Regions from separate parts of the Mesorhizobium sp. M1328 genome, predicted to be linked through region 1. Evidence: predicted binding sites of a transcription regulator. Region 1 holds the regulator's gene; the other holds the start of a gene.
What was found. Region 1 encodes HrcA, which represses chaperone genes, less so after heat shock. Its sites were predicted from a motif close to GTTAGCACTCNCNNNNNGNGAGTGCTAAC; they were not measured.
Positions count from the first base shown of each region.

Region 2: a site for HrcA is predicted at 2,913-2,941, ahead of NKH23_RS19465 (co-chaperone GroES). Genes of this name have one in related genera too.

Region 1 is NZ_JAMYLO010000001.1:481,274-488,875, reverse strand. Features, by position in the region: gene NKH23_RS02425 (complex I NDUFA9 subunit family protein) at 1-166, opposite strand, end outside; gene NKH23_RS02420 (YraN family protein) at 118-495, opposite strand; gene rsmI (16S rRNA (cytidine(1402)-2'-O)-methyltransferase) at 488-1,396, opposite strand; gene NKH23_RS02405 (hypothetical protein) at 1,694-1,951, shown strand; gene NKH23_RS02400 (low molecular weight protein tyrosine phosphatase family protein) at 2,024-2,347, opposite strand; gene hemW (radical SAM family heme chaperone HemW) at 2,352-3,515, opposite strand; gene rdgB (RdgB/HAM1 family non-canonical purine NTP pyrophosphatase) at 3,512-4,174, opposite strand; gene NKH23_RS02385 (VOC family protein) at 4,174-4,584, opposite strand; gene rph (ribonuclease PH) at 4,618-5,334, opposite strand; gene hrcA (heat-inducible transcriptional repressor HrcA) at 5,467-6,579, shown strand; gene NKH23_RS02370 (hypothetical protein) at 6,613-6,810, shown strand; gene NKH23_RS02365 (PQQ-dependent sugar dehydrogenase) at 6,910-7,602, shown strand, end outside.
Region 2 is NZ_JAMYLO010000011.1:2,446-10,047, forward strand. Features, by position in the region: gene NKH23_RS19445 (DUF6894 family protein) at 1-114, opposite strand, end outside; gene NKH23_RS19450 (hypothetical protein) at 148-315, opposite strand; gene NKH23_RS19455 (hypothetical protein) at 399-791, opposite strand; gene groL (chaperonin GroEL) at 866-2,494, opposite strand; gene NKH23_RS19465 (co-chaperone GroES) at 2,541-2,858, opposite strand; gene NKH23_RS19470 (hypothetical protein) at 3,357-3,620, shown strand; gene NKH23_RS19475 (hypothetical protein) at 3,617-3,982, shown strand; gene NKH23_RS19480 (hypothetical protein) at 4,349-4,678, shown strand; gene NKH23_RS19485 (DUF1488 family protein) at 4,675-4,938, shown strand; partial or broken gene NKH23_RS19490 (transglutaminase family protein) at 4,951-5,067, shown strand; gene NKH23_RS34645 (hypothetical protein) at 5,078-5,524, shown strand; partial or broken gene virB11 (P-type DNA transfer ATPase VirB11) at 5,434-6,449, opposite strand; gene ccoS (cbb3-type cytochrome oxidase assembly protein CcoS) at 6,717-6,872, opposite strand; gene NKH23_RS19510 (cation-translocating P-type ATPase) at 6,869-7,602, opposite strand, start outside.

The sequences.
Region 1 (7,602 bases):
GCGCGGCGCATCGAAGGTCAGCAAATGGCGCGACTTCCTTGTTCCCATCGACGAGACGACAGGCAACATAATCTGAACCGGAGATCGCAGCAAAACCGACCCCACTTCGGGAATAGCCTAGCTCCGCCCGTAGAAAACGTTCTCGACATGCACCGGCCAGCGCCACGGCAGTACCGCCACCATGTCGAAGCGCACCGATAATTTTCCGTAGTCGGATTGGCGCGACAGCCAGAAATCGGCGGCGCCTTCGATGCGGCGCTCCGATTCGCGGCCGACTGCTTCCATTGCCTCCATCAGGGTGCGGCGCGCCTTGACCTCGACGATCAGCACCAGATCGCCGCGCCGCGCGATCAGGTCGATCTCGCCGCACCTGGTACGGTGTCGGCGAGCCAAAATCCGGTAACCCTTCAGCATCAGCGCCGCCGCCGCCAGCCATTCGCCGTGATGGCCGCGCCGGTAGGCCTTTTGCCGGCTGGCGCTCGGCCGTTCAGCCATCGCCGTCTCCGCCGGCCCTGAGGTCAAGCAGCCGCCGGTAGAGCGCCTGTTTCTGGCCACCCGTCATCTTGGCGGCTTCCGCCGCTGCCTTGGAGGCCGGCATCTCGGCGGCGAGCGAAAGCAGAAGCCGGTCGATGTCTTCAGGCTCATCAGCGACCACATCCGCCGGGCCGACGCAGATGACGATTTCGCCTTTCGGCGTATCGGCTGCGGCGTAATGGCTGGCGAGCGACTGGAGGGTGCCGGTCCGCATCTCCTCGAAAGTCTTGGTCAGCTCGCGGCCGATCGCCGCCTTGCGGTCACCGCCCAGTGCCTCGACCATGGCATTGAGCGTCTCGGCCAGCCGGCGCGGCGATTCGAAGAAGATCAACGTTGCCGGCACCGCCTTCAAAGCTTCCAGCCGCGTCAGCCGCTGCCCGGTCTTCACCGGCAGGAAGCCGGCAAACAGAAAGGCGTCCGAGGGCAGGCCGGATGCCGTCAGAGCGGCAAGTGGCGCCGACGGTCCGGGGATCGGCACGACACGAATGCCGCGTTCCAGCGCCTCACCGACCAGCCGGTATCCGGGGTCGGAGATGAGCGGCGTGCCGGCATCCGAGATCAGCGCGACGCTCTGCCCGGCCTCGAGTGCCGCGATCAGCTTCGGCCCGGCCTCGCCGGCATTGTGTTCGTGGTAGGCGGTGGTGCGGCGGCGGATGCCGTAGCGGTCGAGCAGCACGCGGCTGACACGTGTGTCCTCGCAGGCGACGATATCGGCGGCGGCGAGCGTTTCCAGCGCGCGCAGCGTGATGTCGGCGAGATTGCCGATAGGCGTCGCCACCAGATAGAGCGCCGGCTCGAGCGGCCGGGCGGCAATCTCGGTCTGCCCGACCACATAACTGCGTTTGGCCGATTCGCCGGTCACCTGCACAACTCCGTTCGACCCTGTTTGGCACGGCTCACGCTTGGTTGCAAAAGCCTGGGTTGCAACGGCCCGGGTTCCAGAAGGGATGCCGACGTGAACCAGCCGCCATGCCTTCGCCATAGTAGGGAACGAAACCGTTGCCGGCGAATTTTACACCTGATCTCGGGAGGAGCAGGATGGACAGCCTGACGATACAGGACGTTTTCGAACCCTATTATGCCGGCCGCAAACGCTTCGCTGCGCCATGCGACAAAGGCCTGCCTGCCGAAGCCGCAGATGGCAGAGCCAAGAAGCCGCTTGCACGCCAGCGATCGGCAGAGAGTAAGCCCGCAAACGAAACCGACCGCACGATGGAGCACTGACCGGACGATGCCCAATCGCTTCGACATTTTCATCACCCGCCTCGAAACAAAAAGCGCCCGCGATGGCGCAGCATCACATCCCACAGCCGACCAGCACCGTGCCTCGCGCGACAAAAGCGAGATCAAGCCGGCGCGCTCCGGAGAGACCAGCGAAAAAGATCGCGCCAAACACCGCCACAAGCACGAGGCTTGACCACCGCAGACCTTCGCGATTGGTCGAGACAGCTCTCGAAAGCGCGGTTGCGCATGCTCCGCGATGTATCATTCAACCCAGATACTTCGAGACGCGCGCCTCCAGCAGGCCCACCAGAGCCGGGTCCATGAATTCATAGTCGTCGGGAATATCGAGGCAGATTACTCGAGCCTTTTTCAGGCTTGTCTTGAATTTCTGCTGCAGTTTGGCGCGGTGCGGTTTTTCCATCACGAAGATGATGTCGGCCCAGGCAACGAGTTCATGCGTCAACGGAGTGTCGGCATCGTGATTGGTGCCCGCTGATGCGACCTCGATGTCCCGCCGCTTGGAAAACAGCTGCTCCGCCGTCGGGCTGCGCAAGCGATTCTGGCTGCAGACGAAGAGAACGTTCTTCAACGTGCTATCTGGCCAGATCCGCCACGACCGCATCGAGCACGATCATGCCGGCCGGCGTGGCGCGCAGGCGGGCATTGCCGATCGGCGCCACCAGGCCTTCGTCCTGCAGCACCGACAGCCGTGCCGTCGACAGGCCGCGCCCTGAAAATGCCTCGTAGCGGGAAAGGTCGATGCCTTCCGCCAGCCTCAGCCCCATCAGCAGGAACTCGTCGGCCTCTTCCGACCGCGTGAGGATCTCGCCGCCGGTAACGCCATGGCCCTTGGCCTCGACCAGATTGGCCCAGGTCTCCGGCATTTTCTCGGCGATCGTCACCACGCGCCGCCCGCTCTCGACGAAGCGGCCATGCGCACCGGGACCGACGCCGACATATTCGCCATAGCGCCAATAGGTGAGATTGTGCCGGCTTTCGGCGCCGGGCCTGGCGTGGTTAGAAATTTCGTAGGCCGGCAGTCCGCGTGCGGCGGTGATCTCTTGCGTCAACGCGTAGAGATCGGCGGCAACCTCATTGTCTGGAATGATGAATTTCCTTGCCGCATGCAGTGCATGGAACGGCGTGCCTTCCTCGATGGTCAGCTGATAGAGAGACAGATGGTCTGCGGCGTGGCCGATCGCCTGCTCGAGTTCCGTCTGCCACGCTTCAGGCGTCTGGTCCGGCCGCGCGTAGATCAGGTCGAAGGACAACCGTGGGAAAATCTCGCGCGCCAGGCCGATCGCATGCAGGGCCTCATCGACATTGTGCAAACGGCCGAGAAAGCGCAGATCCTTGTCGTTCAGCGCCTGCACGCCAAGCGACACCCGGTTGACGCCCGCCGCGCGATAGCCGCGAAAGCGCTCGGCCTCGACGGAGGAAGGATTGGCCTCCAGCGTCACCTCGATGCCACCAGGCACCGTCCAGTTCTTCGCCACTGCATCCAGCACCGCCGCCACGGTCTGCGGCTTCATCAGCGACGGCGTGCCGCCGCCAAGAAAGATGCTTGTCACCTCGCGCGGTCCCGTGCGGCCGCGCATGGTCGCCAGCTCGGTCTCGAAGGCGCGGGCAAAACGCTCCTGGTCGACCGGCTGGTGGCGGACATGGCTGTTGAAGTCGCAATAGGGGCATTTGGCCGCGCAGAACGGCCAGTGGACGTAGACGCCGAAACCAGGGCTGCGGTCGAGCAGCATGGTCATGCGGCGGCCAATCGGGCTTGGGCGAATTTCTGAAAGGCGCGGGCACGGTGTGACAATGCGGTTGGCTGGCCGGGCTTCCAGCCATGCTTTTCCTCCGCGCTCATCTCGCCGAAGGTCTTTTCGAATCCGTTGGGCAAGAACACCGGATCGTAGCCGAAGCCGAGCTCGCCGCGCGGCGGCCATACCAGCATGCCCTCGACCTCGCCGCGAAAATATTCCGCCTGGCCGTCGGGAAAGGCCAGGCAGATCACCGCGACAAAGCGGCCCTTGCGCTGGGCAGGCGTGATCGCGCCAACTTCCTGCAAAGCCACTTCCGTGCGCTGCATGGCCATGCCGAAGTCGCGGGAGCCGTCCGGCGTCTCGGCCCAGTTGGCGGTGTAGACGCCGGGTGCGCCGTCAAGCGCATCGACACATAGGCCGGAATCGTCCGACAGCGCCGGCAATCCAGTGGCCTTGGCGGCGGCCAAGGCTTTTATGAGGGCGTTCTCCTCGAAAGTGCTGCCGGTCTCGTCCGGTTCCGGCAAGCCGTATTCCTTGGCGGACTTCGCTTCTATGCCGAACGGCGCCATCAGATCGGCGAATTCCCGCAATTTGCCGGCGTTATGGCTGGCGACGACGATCTTATGCCCGTCAAGCGAGTGAACAGTTGGCGAATGCATCAGATGCCCCAGATTCTTGGCTCGGCGAATTCGATCGAATTGCCCGAGGGGTCGCGAATATAGATCGAGCGGCCGCCCTGCGGCCATTCGAACTCGCTTTCGATGGCGATTTTCTTCGCCTCAAGATGGGCTTTCCAGCGCGGGATTTCATCCGCGCTTGCGGCGAAGCAAAGATGCCCCTCGCCGACGGCGCCATGCGGCGGCACTTTGAGCTTGGCATCGGACGCCGGCGGCACCTTGGTCGCCTCGGCATTGAAGATGAGCAGCACGCCGTCGCCGCAGCGGAAGAAGAGATGCCTGCCGTCGACTTTGCCGAGCGGATCGAGCCCGAGCACGCCCGAATAGAACCGTTCCGCGGCAGCAAGATCCGTCACGTAGAGTGCTGATTCCAGGATTGCGGAAGGGGTCACAGGATCGTCAACCTCATCGTCATAAACTGAAGATCAGTCCACGGCCATCTGCTGCAGGCTGACCAGGCGCTGAATGCCCTTCTTGGCCAATACCATCAGCGCCGCGAACTGCTCTTCCGAGAACGGCTCGCCCTCGGCCGTGCCCTGGATCTCGACGATACCGCCCTTGCCGGTCATGACGAAATTGGCGTCGGTGCCGGCCGAGGAATCCTCGATGTAGTCGAGATCGATGACCGGCTGGCCATCATGGATGCCGCAGGAGATCGCCGCAACGTGATCCTTCAGCACCTTGCCAAGGCTCGCCATCTGGCGGACTTCCATCCAGCGCAGGCAATCGTAAAGCGCCACCCAGCCGCCGGTGATCGAAGCGGTGCGCGTGCCGCCGTCGGCCTGGATCACGTCGCAGTCGACGGTGATCTGCTGCTCGCCGAGCGCCTGCAGATCGACCACGGCGCGCAGGGAGCGGCCGATCAGCCGCTGGATTTCCAGCGTGCGGCCGCCTTGTTTGCCGGCCGAAGCCTCGCGGCGCATGCGCTCGCCGGTCGAGCGCGGCAGCATGCCATATTCCGCCGTCACCCAGCCCTTGCCGGAATTGCGCATCCAGCCCGGCACCTTTTCCTCCAGGCTGGCCGTACACAGCACATGCGTGTCGCCAAACTTCACCAGGCACGAGCCTTCCGCATGCTTGGAGACGCCGCGCTCGAAGGAGATGGGGCGCATTTCGTCGAATTGGCGTTTGGAAGGGCGCATTCAGGCTTCTTTCTTTCTTCGGAATCTTGGCCGGGCTTGTAGCCGCACGGGGCGCTAGGCGCAAAGGAAAATGGACCGGTTGCGCCGCCGCCGCGGAAGTCTATATCTTCGGGCCGGAGGTTTTTGGCTCGAATGACCAAGGCAGTCGATCCCGGTTCGCAATCGCACGTGCTTCCGTCGCACGCGCTGCAATCGCCCGCGCTTCAATCGCTCGACATGCGTTCGCGCGACATCTTTCGGCGCATCGTCGATTCCTATTTGAAGGATGGCGAGCCGGTCGGTTCGCGCAGCCTGTCGCGCATCCTGCCGTCGTCGCTGTCGCCGGCCACCATCCGCAACGTGATGAGCGACCTTGAGCATCTCGGCCTGATCTATGCGCCGCACATTTCGGCTGGCCGGCTGCCGACCCAGGCAGGCCTGCGTTTCTTCGTCGATGCTTTCATGGAACTCGGTGACCTCTCCGACGAGGAGCGCCGCACCATCGAGGCGCAGGTGCGCGCCTCCGGCTCGGGCGCGACGCTGGAGCATATGCTGACCGAGGCCAGCCAGATGCTGTCCGGCATGTCGCGCGGCGCCGGCCTCGTGCTCGCCGCCAAGAACGAGGTGGCGCTGAAGCACATCGAATTCATCCAGCTCGAGCCGACCAAGGCGCTGGCCGTGCTCGTCTCGCAGAACGGCGACGTCGAAAATCGCGTCATCGATCTGCCCGCCGGCATCACCGTCTCGCAATTGCACGAAGCCTCCAACTTCCTCAACGCCCATATCCGCGGCCGCACCCTGGCCGAGGCGCGGGTCGAGATCGCACGCATCAAGGAAGAGACCAGGGCAGCCCTCGACACGCTGTCGCAGGATCTGGTCGAGAAGGGCCTGGCGGTCTGGGCAGGCGCCGAAAGCGGCGTGCCTGGGCGGCTTATCGTGCGCGGCCGCGCCAATCTCCTGGAAAACGTCACTGCCCAGGCCGACATAGAATTGCTGCGGCATCTGTTCGAGGATCTGGAGACGCAGGATGGGCTGATCCAGCTCCTCGACCTCGCCGAGGAAGGTCCGGGGGTGCGCATCTTCATCGGTTCGGAAAACAAGCTGTTTTCGCTGTCTGGCTCCTCGCTGGTGGTGGCACCCTATCGCGACAAGGACGCGCGCGTCGTCGGTGCGCTCGGCGTCATCGGGCCGACGCGGCTGAACTATGCCCGCATAGTACCGATGGTCGACTATACCGCGCAGCTGATTTCGCGCATGCTGCGCTAGGAGCCGCCGCGGCCTGCCGCAAGGAGAAAAAGAATGGCGCTGGAATCGTTCAAGGCCCAGATTAGCCTGCTGCTCGAGGAAATGGTCAATCAGCCTGAGGATCAGCACGAGGTGCAAGAGCAGTTGCGTGAGAAGCTGCAAGAGATGCGGGCCATGGGCCTGCCGCTGCCGGCCGATCTGGTCGCGCTGGAAAAGCGCCTTGATGACGATTTCTACGCCTCTGGCAACTGAAGGGGTTCGGCTTCAAATCCTCGTGTTCCGGACGACCGCTTGGAACGACCAATGCCTGATCCCGTTTGTCCTCTTCGAGGCGAATCCCGGAGGACGTTGATGACCCGATCTGGCGGCTTTGCGGCCATTGCCGCGGCTCTCCTTGTCGCGACACCGGCATCCGCCCGGCAGTCGGATCAGAAGGTGCTCAAAGGCGAAGCCGCTTTTGGCGATTGGCACGCCGACAGGCCTGGCGTCCGCCGCCTGATCGGGCCGCAAGACATGCCGCCAGCCGATCCCGCCCAATCCGCTTCGAACGGCGCCGGCGTGACGGAGCGGCCCGAAAGCGCCAAGCCAGAATTGCCGCCGGGCTTTTCGGCCGAAATAATCGCCTCCGGACTCTATAATCCGCGCGTCGTTCGCGTCGCTCCGAACGGCGACCTGTTCATCGCCAACGGCCATGCCGACCAAATACGTGTCTACCGTCTGGCCGAGGGCCGCGCCAAACCCATCGAGAAAGCGATTTTCGCCAAGGGCCTCAACTATCCATATGGCATCGCCTTCTATCCGCCAGGCGACAAGCCGCAATGGGTCTATGTCGCAAGCAGCGACAGCATCGTCCGCTTCCCCTATCGCGACGGTGACCTAAAGGCGTCCGCTAAACCAGAAACCATTGTCGCCAAAATCCCGTCGGGCGGTCACTCGACCCGTGACATCGCCTTCTCGCCTGACGGCAAGACGCTTTTTTTATCGGTTGGCTCGGACTCGAATGTCGCCGAGGACATGGACAAGCAACCCGATGGCGGCGTCGAC
Region 2 (7,602 bases), on a different contig from region 1:
GAGGCCCCCAGCAAGCCTTGTCCCCTCATCGTCGGGAAAGAGCCGGTCATTGTCGCGCACGTCGAACAATACGGCGCCATGTTCGCCGACTGCACTCGGCTCTGCCTGTTCCATGTTTGATCTTGTACGATGCCGGTCCAGGTCGCTTCAGATAAGCCCGTTATCCTCGGCCGTCTGGCGAGCACGGCGTCGAGTCCCGTCAGTGTCGGATTTCCGGTGCCTTTCTATCGCAGCCTTGCGGGTCTGCTCGAGGCGGTTCTCTTCGCTTTCATCGGGCGCAGGCTGGAGCTCGGTTTTCTTTTCGAAGGTGATCACCAGTCGCGTTCCCCGCTCAGCTTGATCGGAAGGGCGCGCCGGGACGGGCGTCCCGGCGATGGTCGTTTCAATCAAAGCGAGCTTCAGGCGGCGAGAGCGGTGGTGCAACCTTGAATGCCCAGCTTGTCGGGCGTCGTCTGTCCAGGCATGGTCGCCCAGCCTCCCGCTTCCACGAACTGAAGCTTCTTGTAGCTGTCGGTGATGGCCTTGAACTCGACAAGCTTCGCCGCCGCATCCGGCGCCGCGTTGAACCTGTCAACGCATATGGCGGATGCCAGGTCTCCACGCGCCGTGTCGCTGGCCGTGGCCGCCATCTTTTGGGACGTGCCGCCGGTGACCCAGCCTCCCCAACTGAAGCCGATGACGATCGTGGCGATCACGGCCGCGATGCACGCCCAGACCAGCATGGTCTTCGAAGGCTGGTAGTCCTCCCAACGACGGGAGAGAGATTGTTTAGTGGTGTTCTGCATGGCCATGGAGGTTTTCCTTCCAGGTTGGAGTGCGGATTGCTTTGTCCGGCCGCGCTGGCCGAACGGTTCAGGCACTGTTCTCAGTATCCACCCATGCCGCCGTTGCCTGCCGCCGGGGCGGAATCCTTCGCGGGAATGTCGGCGATCATTGCTTCAGCGGTGATGAGCAGCGCCGCGATCGAACCGGCATCCTGCAGCGCAGTTCGCACGACCTTGGCAGGATCGACGATGCCGGCCTTGATCATGTCCACATAGGTTTCCGTCTGCGCATCGAAGCCCTGGTTGCGATCCTTGCTGTCGGTCAGCTTGCCGACCACGATCGAACCTTCGACGCCGGCGTTCTCGGCGATCTGACGGATTGGAGCCTCAAGCGCCCTGAGCACGATGGAGATGCCGGCGATCACGTCGGCGTTGGCGCCTGTAAGGGAGGTCAGCACGGCCTTGGCGCGCAGCAGCGCGACACCGCCACCGGGCACGATGCCTTCCTCAACGGCCGCACGCGTGGCGTTCAGCGCATCATCGATGCGATCCTTCTTTTCCTTGACCTCAGTCTCGGTCGCGCCGCCGACGCGGATGACGGCGACGCCGCCTGCGAGCTTCGCCAGCCTCTCCTGCAGCTTCTCCTTGTCATAGTCGGATGTGGTCTCCTCGATCTGCGCCTTGATCTGGCCGATGCGCGCTGCAATGCCGGCCTTGTCGCCGGAGCCGTCGATCACCGTGGTCGTATCCTTCTCGATCAGCACGCGCTTGGCGCGGCCGAGCATGTCGAGCGTGACGTTTTCCAGCTTGACGCCGAGATCTTCGGAGATCATCTGGCCGGCGGTCAGCACCGCGATGTCCTCCAGCATCGCCTTACGGCGGTCGCCGAAACCGGGAGCCTTGACGGCCGCGACCTTGAGGCCGCCCCGCAGCTTGTTGACGACGAGCGTGGCGAGAGCCTCGCCCTCGACATCCTCGGAAATGATCAGCAGCGGCTTGCCGCTCTGCACCACAGCTTCGAGGATCGGCAGCATGGCCTGCAGATTGCCGAGCTTCTTCTCGTGGATGAGAATATATGGGTCATCGAGTTCGACGCGCATCTTCTCGGCGTTGGTGACAAAGTAGGGAGAGAGGTAACCACGGTCGAACTGCATGCCCTCGACGACGTCGAGCTCGGTCTCGGCGGTTTTCGATTCCTCGACGGTGATGACGCCGTCATTGCCGACCTTGTCCATCGCCTTGGCGATCATCTCGCCGACGGTCGCGTCGCCATTGGCGGCGATGGTGCCGACCTGGGCGACCTCAGCCGAAGACTTCACCTTCTTGGCGCGCGCCTGGATTTCCTTGACGACGGCGCTGACGGCAAGGTCGATGCCGCGCTTGAGGTCCATCGGGTTCATGCCGGCGGCAACGAATTTGGCGCCTTCGCGCAGGATGGACGCGGCGAGCACGGTCGCGGTGGTTGTGCCGTCGCCGGCGAGGTCATTGGTCTTCGAGGCCACTTCGCGCACCATCTGCGCGCCCATGTTCTCGAACTTGTCGGCAAGCTCGATCTCCTTGGCGACAGTGACGCCGTCCTTGGTGATGCGCGGCGCGCCATAGGCCTTGTCGATGACGACGTTGCGGCCTTTGGGGCCGAGCGTCACCTTGACGGCGTTGTTGAGCAGTTCGACGCCGCGCAGCATCCGGTCGCGAGCATCGGCGGAGAATTTGATTTCCTTGGCAGACATGATGTTTTGTCCAGTTCGATCTTGACAGTGAGGGGTCGGAGTCTGGTCAGGCGGCTTTTTTGGTGGCCGCTCCGGCTTTCTCGACGATGCCCATGATGTCGCTCTCCTTCATGATCAGAAGGTCTTCGCCATCGATTTTGACCTCGGTTCCGGACCACTTGCCGAACAGGATGAGATCGCCCGCCTTGACGTCGAGAGGAACCAGCTTGCCGCTTTCGTCGCGGGAACCTGGGCCGATGGCGATGACCTCGCCTTCCTGCGGCTTTTCCTTCGCAGTGTCGGGAATGATGATGCCGCCTTTGGATTTGAGATCGCCTTCCGCACGTCGGATGACGACGCGGTCGTGGAGTGGCCGGAATTTCATTGGGTTCTTTCCGCAGCCGACGCATAGGGGCAGCCGCAACACTTACATAGTGCTGTTGGCACTCGAATGATAGGAGTGCCAAAACTATTTTGCAGACTTCAAAAAATACAAATCCGCTCCCGCTGCCCGGGCACGTCGGGCGAAAAGAAAATTCATTCGTGTTTGGGAAGTTATTTTGCAGAGATATGCCGTTCTGTAGGGTCGAAGAATAAATAAATATGCCGATCGCCTTGTTAAAACACCAATTGAGGCGCATATGTAAACCACGTTGATTTGGCCGTTTTGGCTTTCGCGGTGTCAGAGACTACGACCCGCCATTCACCACCGAATTCTCGACAGCGAATGCACAAGTGCCGATCCGGCGCGCATCTCGCTCTGTTCGAACCTGGGGCGAAGTCCAGTGCTGACCACGGATGTACTGGCAGCCGCGGGATCGTTCCGGTTCGGATGGGAATGATGCAGGAAGCGCATCCGCGTGTCCCTGCGGAGACTCCTATCATGACCACACGCACCACGCAGACGGTCGTCCGATTTTCGTCCGCATTCCTGTTGCCCGGCTTCGATGCCCCGCAGCCGGCTGGAGAATACCGTGTCGACCAAGACGAAGAGTCAATCGACGGCTTATCCCGGCTTGCCTGGCGACGCGTCGCCGCCTTCATCCACCTGCCGGCGATCGCCAAGCAGGTTCCACTGCAGCAGATGGTGCCGATCAATCCGGCGGACCTCGATGCCGCACTCGAAAAGGACCATGAATTGTCATGACAGCAACGAGCTTTTCACACCGCAGCCGGGAGCTTCCGCGCGACACCGCAGCACATCGCTTTGCAGTGGGCCAGGCTGTCCGCCTGAAGAGCGGCTTCGGGAGACCGGCTTTGCCCAGGGACGTCTATCACATCACCGGCACCCTGCCGCCGCGGAGAGATTCACCTCAATACCGCATCCGCAACGACGACGAACGTCATGAGCGGGTGACGACGCAGGACAGTCTCGAGCCGGTCGGCATGTGGCCGGCAGGCGACGGCGAAACCCTCATCGAAAGGACGTTCGGCCATGGCCAAGGGACAAAAACGCAGCAATCGCGAGATCAGAAAGCCGAAGCAGGAAAAGGCTCAGTCCAAGCCTGAAAGCACGTTCGGCAACCAGATCAAGCTCGCCGCGAACGCCAACGTCCCGCGCGGCAAGGGCTGAGAGCAGCACGCTGTGACGAGACGGGAGCGCGGGCATCAATGAAGTGGTGATCGATTTTTACCGCACCCGGGACGTTGACGATGCACATGCGGTCGTCGCCCGCGAGACCGCAGAAGCTGCCGATCTTGCGAGACCGCAGAAGCTGCCGATCTTGATGACGCGGTCGAGATTGCACGGCAGCTTTCGCAGACCCTCGACATGTCGCAGCAACCGGACGCGGTGGCGATTACGGACGCGAATGGATTGATACCCTATTCAGGGCCCATCCACGCCGAAGCAGCCAATGAAGAAAGGCTACAATAATGAACCTCCACAACAACGACACCGAGCGGGTGCGCGATGCCACCGCGCTAGGCACGTGGGAGAATGAAGGCGGAGCACCCGGCCGCCATTCCGTGGACCATCAATACGGCCGCCGCATCGAAACGGATCGCTCCTGGACCGTCTACCACGTCTTCACCGGTGTTCCAGCCCAAGCAGACGGCCAGATCATGACCGGCCTCAGCCGATCGGCAGCAACAGAAGACATGGGGTCGCTGAATCGTCGTAATGAACGACGCAACAGAGATCAGGGTACCCTGATGGCACGCGCCCAACTTGCACGATGTTCAGTAGAGGAATGCCGACGGTGACCCTCGAATTTCCCAACCGGAGCCGGAGCTTCGACGAAGTGCGCAATGCTGTCCGCTTCGTCGGCCATGACGGCATGTTCGAGGTGCCGTTCTTCGTCGAGACCGCCGCGCTGGCACAGCCCGGCAGGACGCAGCTGTCCGAAGCGGATCTCCTCACGGCTTTCGATGCAGCGCGCAACTCGATCCACGATGTCGCGCGGGAAGCCTACTCTCATGGACGCCGCACCTCCTATATGCTGACGGCCGTCGATTTCCGCTAGGGGGAGCTCTCGATGCTAATCCGCTACGGTTATGAGATCACACTGACCTGCCAGCAGCCGACCGCATTGGTATGTCTCCTGTCGGTCCACGAAGATCGTGCGGCCGAGATCAGGGTTCCGGAAATGATCGAGGCAGCGGATGGCGCCGCCGCCATGGCCGCAATGGCTGCCCATCTCGATCACATCGAGGCTAGCACGCGCGCTGAAAGGCCGCGTCACCGAGTGGGCTGCCTTGCGGCCGAAGGCCGATGTAAGAGACGAGGCCGCCGGCGAGGAGGGCCGGAACGAGCGCCACGATCGCGACCATCTGCAATGTGGTGTTGCTCTTGTGGAGCCAGAATTGTTGCAATGGGGCGAATGGATTGGTGGTGATCGTCGCTTCGAGAATGCGGCCGTCACGGAAAAAAATCTGGAGGCCAAGGCCATAGCCAAGAATCCAGACTGCAAAGACGATTCCCGTGCAGAAGAACAGGTAAAAGGCCTTATAGCCTTGGCTCATGATTCATCCCGGGCAAAGAAGATTTCCGACACGACGCGCTTGCCGCCGTCGCGGCGAAGCTGGATGACGATCGGGATGACCATCTGAATGTAGGACATCAGATCGGCCTTGGAATAACCTGACGACAGCCAGCCTGTTGCATCATCATGGCAAGTTGCTCGTAGGCACCCATCGGTGTGTCGGCATGGACAGTGGACATGCTGCCGGGGTGGCCGGTGTTGATCGCGCGAAGGAACGAGAAGGCTTCGGCGCCGCGGATTTCGCCGACAAACAGGCGGTCGGGCGCATGCGAAGCGATGCTTCGAGCAGGCTTTGAATCGTCACGTCAGCAGTGCCCTGATCGCCCTTTGAGGCGACGAGGTGCACTTTGTTGGCCTGGGGCGGGAACAGTTCGCGTGTGTCTTCCAGGGTCAGAATGCGCTCATTGGCATCGATGCTTTTCAAGCATGCGTTCAGAAACGTCGTCTTGCCGGAGGATGTGCCGCCGCTGATCAGGATCGATACCCGTTTCGTGATGGCCGTATGGATGAAGTCATAGATACGACCGGCGCGCAGATGGGCAATCAAGTCGCGATCGATGTCGCTTAGGCCGCCGACAGCGACCGATACTTTGTCGAGCGAACCGCTGTCGCGATACTCCTCGAGCGTGAAGTTGTTGACCACCTGCTTGCGGATCGAGATTGAGCCCCCTTCCGGAGCGGCCGGCGGCAGGACGATCTGAATGCGTTCGCCTGTCGGCAGCGCGGCGCTGAGAATGGGCTTGGAGCGGCTGACAAACTGACTTGTCGCGCCGGCGACGCGCTCACCGATGTTTTGGATTTCGGCGGCCGTCAGTTCATGAATCTCGTGGTGCTCCATATGGTCGGAGCCGAGGCGTTCGACATAGACGTGGCCCGGCTTGTTGATCGAAAGTTTCGACGACGCGCGGGTCTTCCAGGAATGGTTTCAGCGGAGCCAGCGCGCGATCGAGAAAATGATGAGGGTTCGGGGCTCTACATACGGCGACGTTCACGTTGAATTTCCTTCATCGCTTCGGTGACGGGATCGTCGTATATGGCGCTGAAATCGAGATCCTGTCGGACATAAACAAAGATGCGTTCGCCTTGGCTAACGCCATGACGGTCAACCAAGACGAGACGCATAAGAGATTGTCACTCACGCGCCTCGGCCAGCGATGCGCGCAGCATCACGTCTTGGGTCGTTATCCGCGCCCTGATCTTCATCAGTTTCAACGAATAGTGCCGGCGGCATCGCCATCATGTCGGCACCGCGCAGCCAGTCAGCTTTCAGGTCTGTCATCTCGGTCGATGAGGATGCGCTCCGCGGCTCCGTCGAGGTCCTCGTATTGCCCGCTCCTCAAAGCCCACAGAAACCCAGATAGCCCAAGAGCACCGAGGAACAGGGCCACAGGTATCAGATAGACGAGCGTCGTCATGACGATCGCGCCAGTGCGCCGATGGCGGACCGGTTGCCGCGCCTGCCCACCGTCTCCGGTGCGTTCGTCGCAAAGGACGCCAGGCGTAATGCATTTCCGATGACAAGCAGCGACGAGGCGGACATGGCGATTGCGGCGATCAACGGTGTGACGTGCCCCGAAATGGCGATCGGTACGGCGACGGCATTGTAGATAATGGCGATGGCGATGTTTTGCCGGATCAGTCGTCCGGCCTTGCGCGAGACGTCGAGGGCAAGCGGTACAGCCGAAAGGCTTTCGCGCAGGAACACGAAGTCCGCTGCCTTGCGGCCGACATCGGCGGCCGTGGCTGGAGCTATCGAGACGTGTGCCGCGCTTAGCGCAGGGGTGTCGTTGAGGCCGTCGCCAACCATCAGCACCTTGTGGCCGTCCTTCGCCAGCGTTTCGATATGTTCTACCTTGCCCGAAGGAAGCAGCGCCGGAACAAAGTGATGGATGCCCAACGCCGCCGCGACCTCGCCGCAGGCAGCGGCGGTGTCGCCCGACAGCATTTGCGCGGAAACCCTCGCGTTGTTCAATTGCTCGACGGCCGCTCTGGCGTCTGCACGCAACGCGTCCTCGAAGACAAAGGAAGCCACAATGATCCCATCTTTCGTCAGAACCGTTCCGCCATATCTACTTTCGCCGCCGGTTCGGGCCTTCCATCCAGCCCATCCGCGCCTACCCAGCCGCCAGGTGCTGCCCGCGGCAG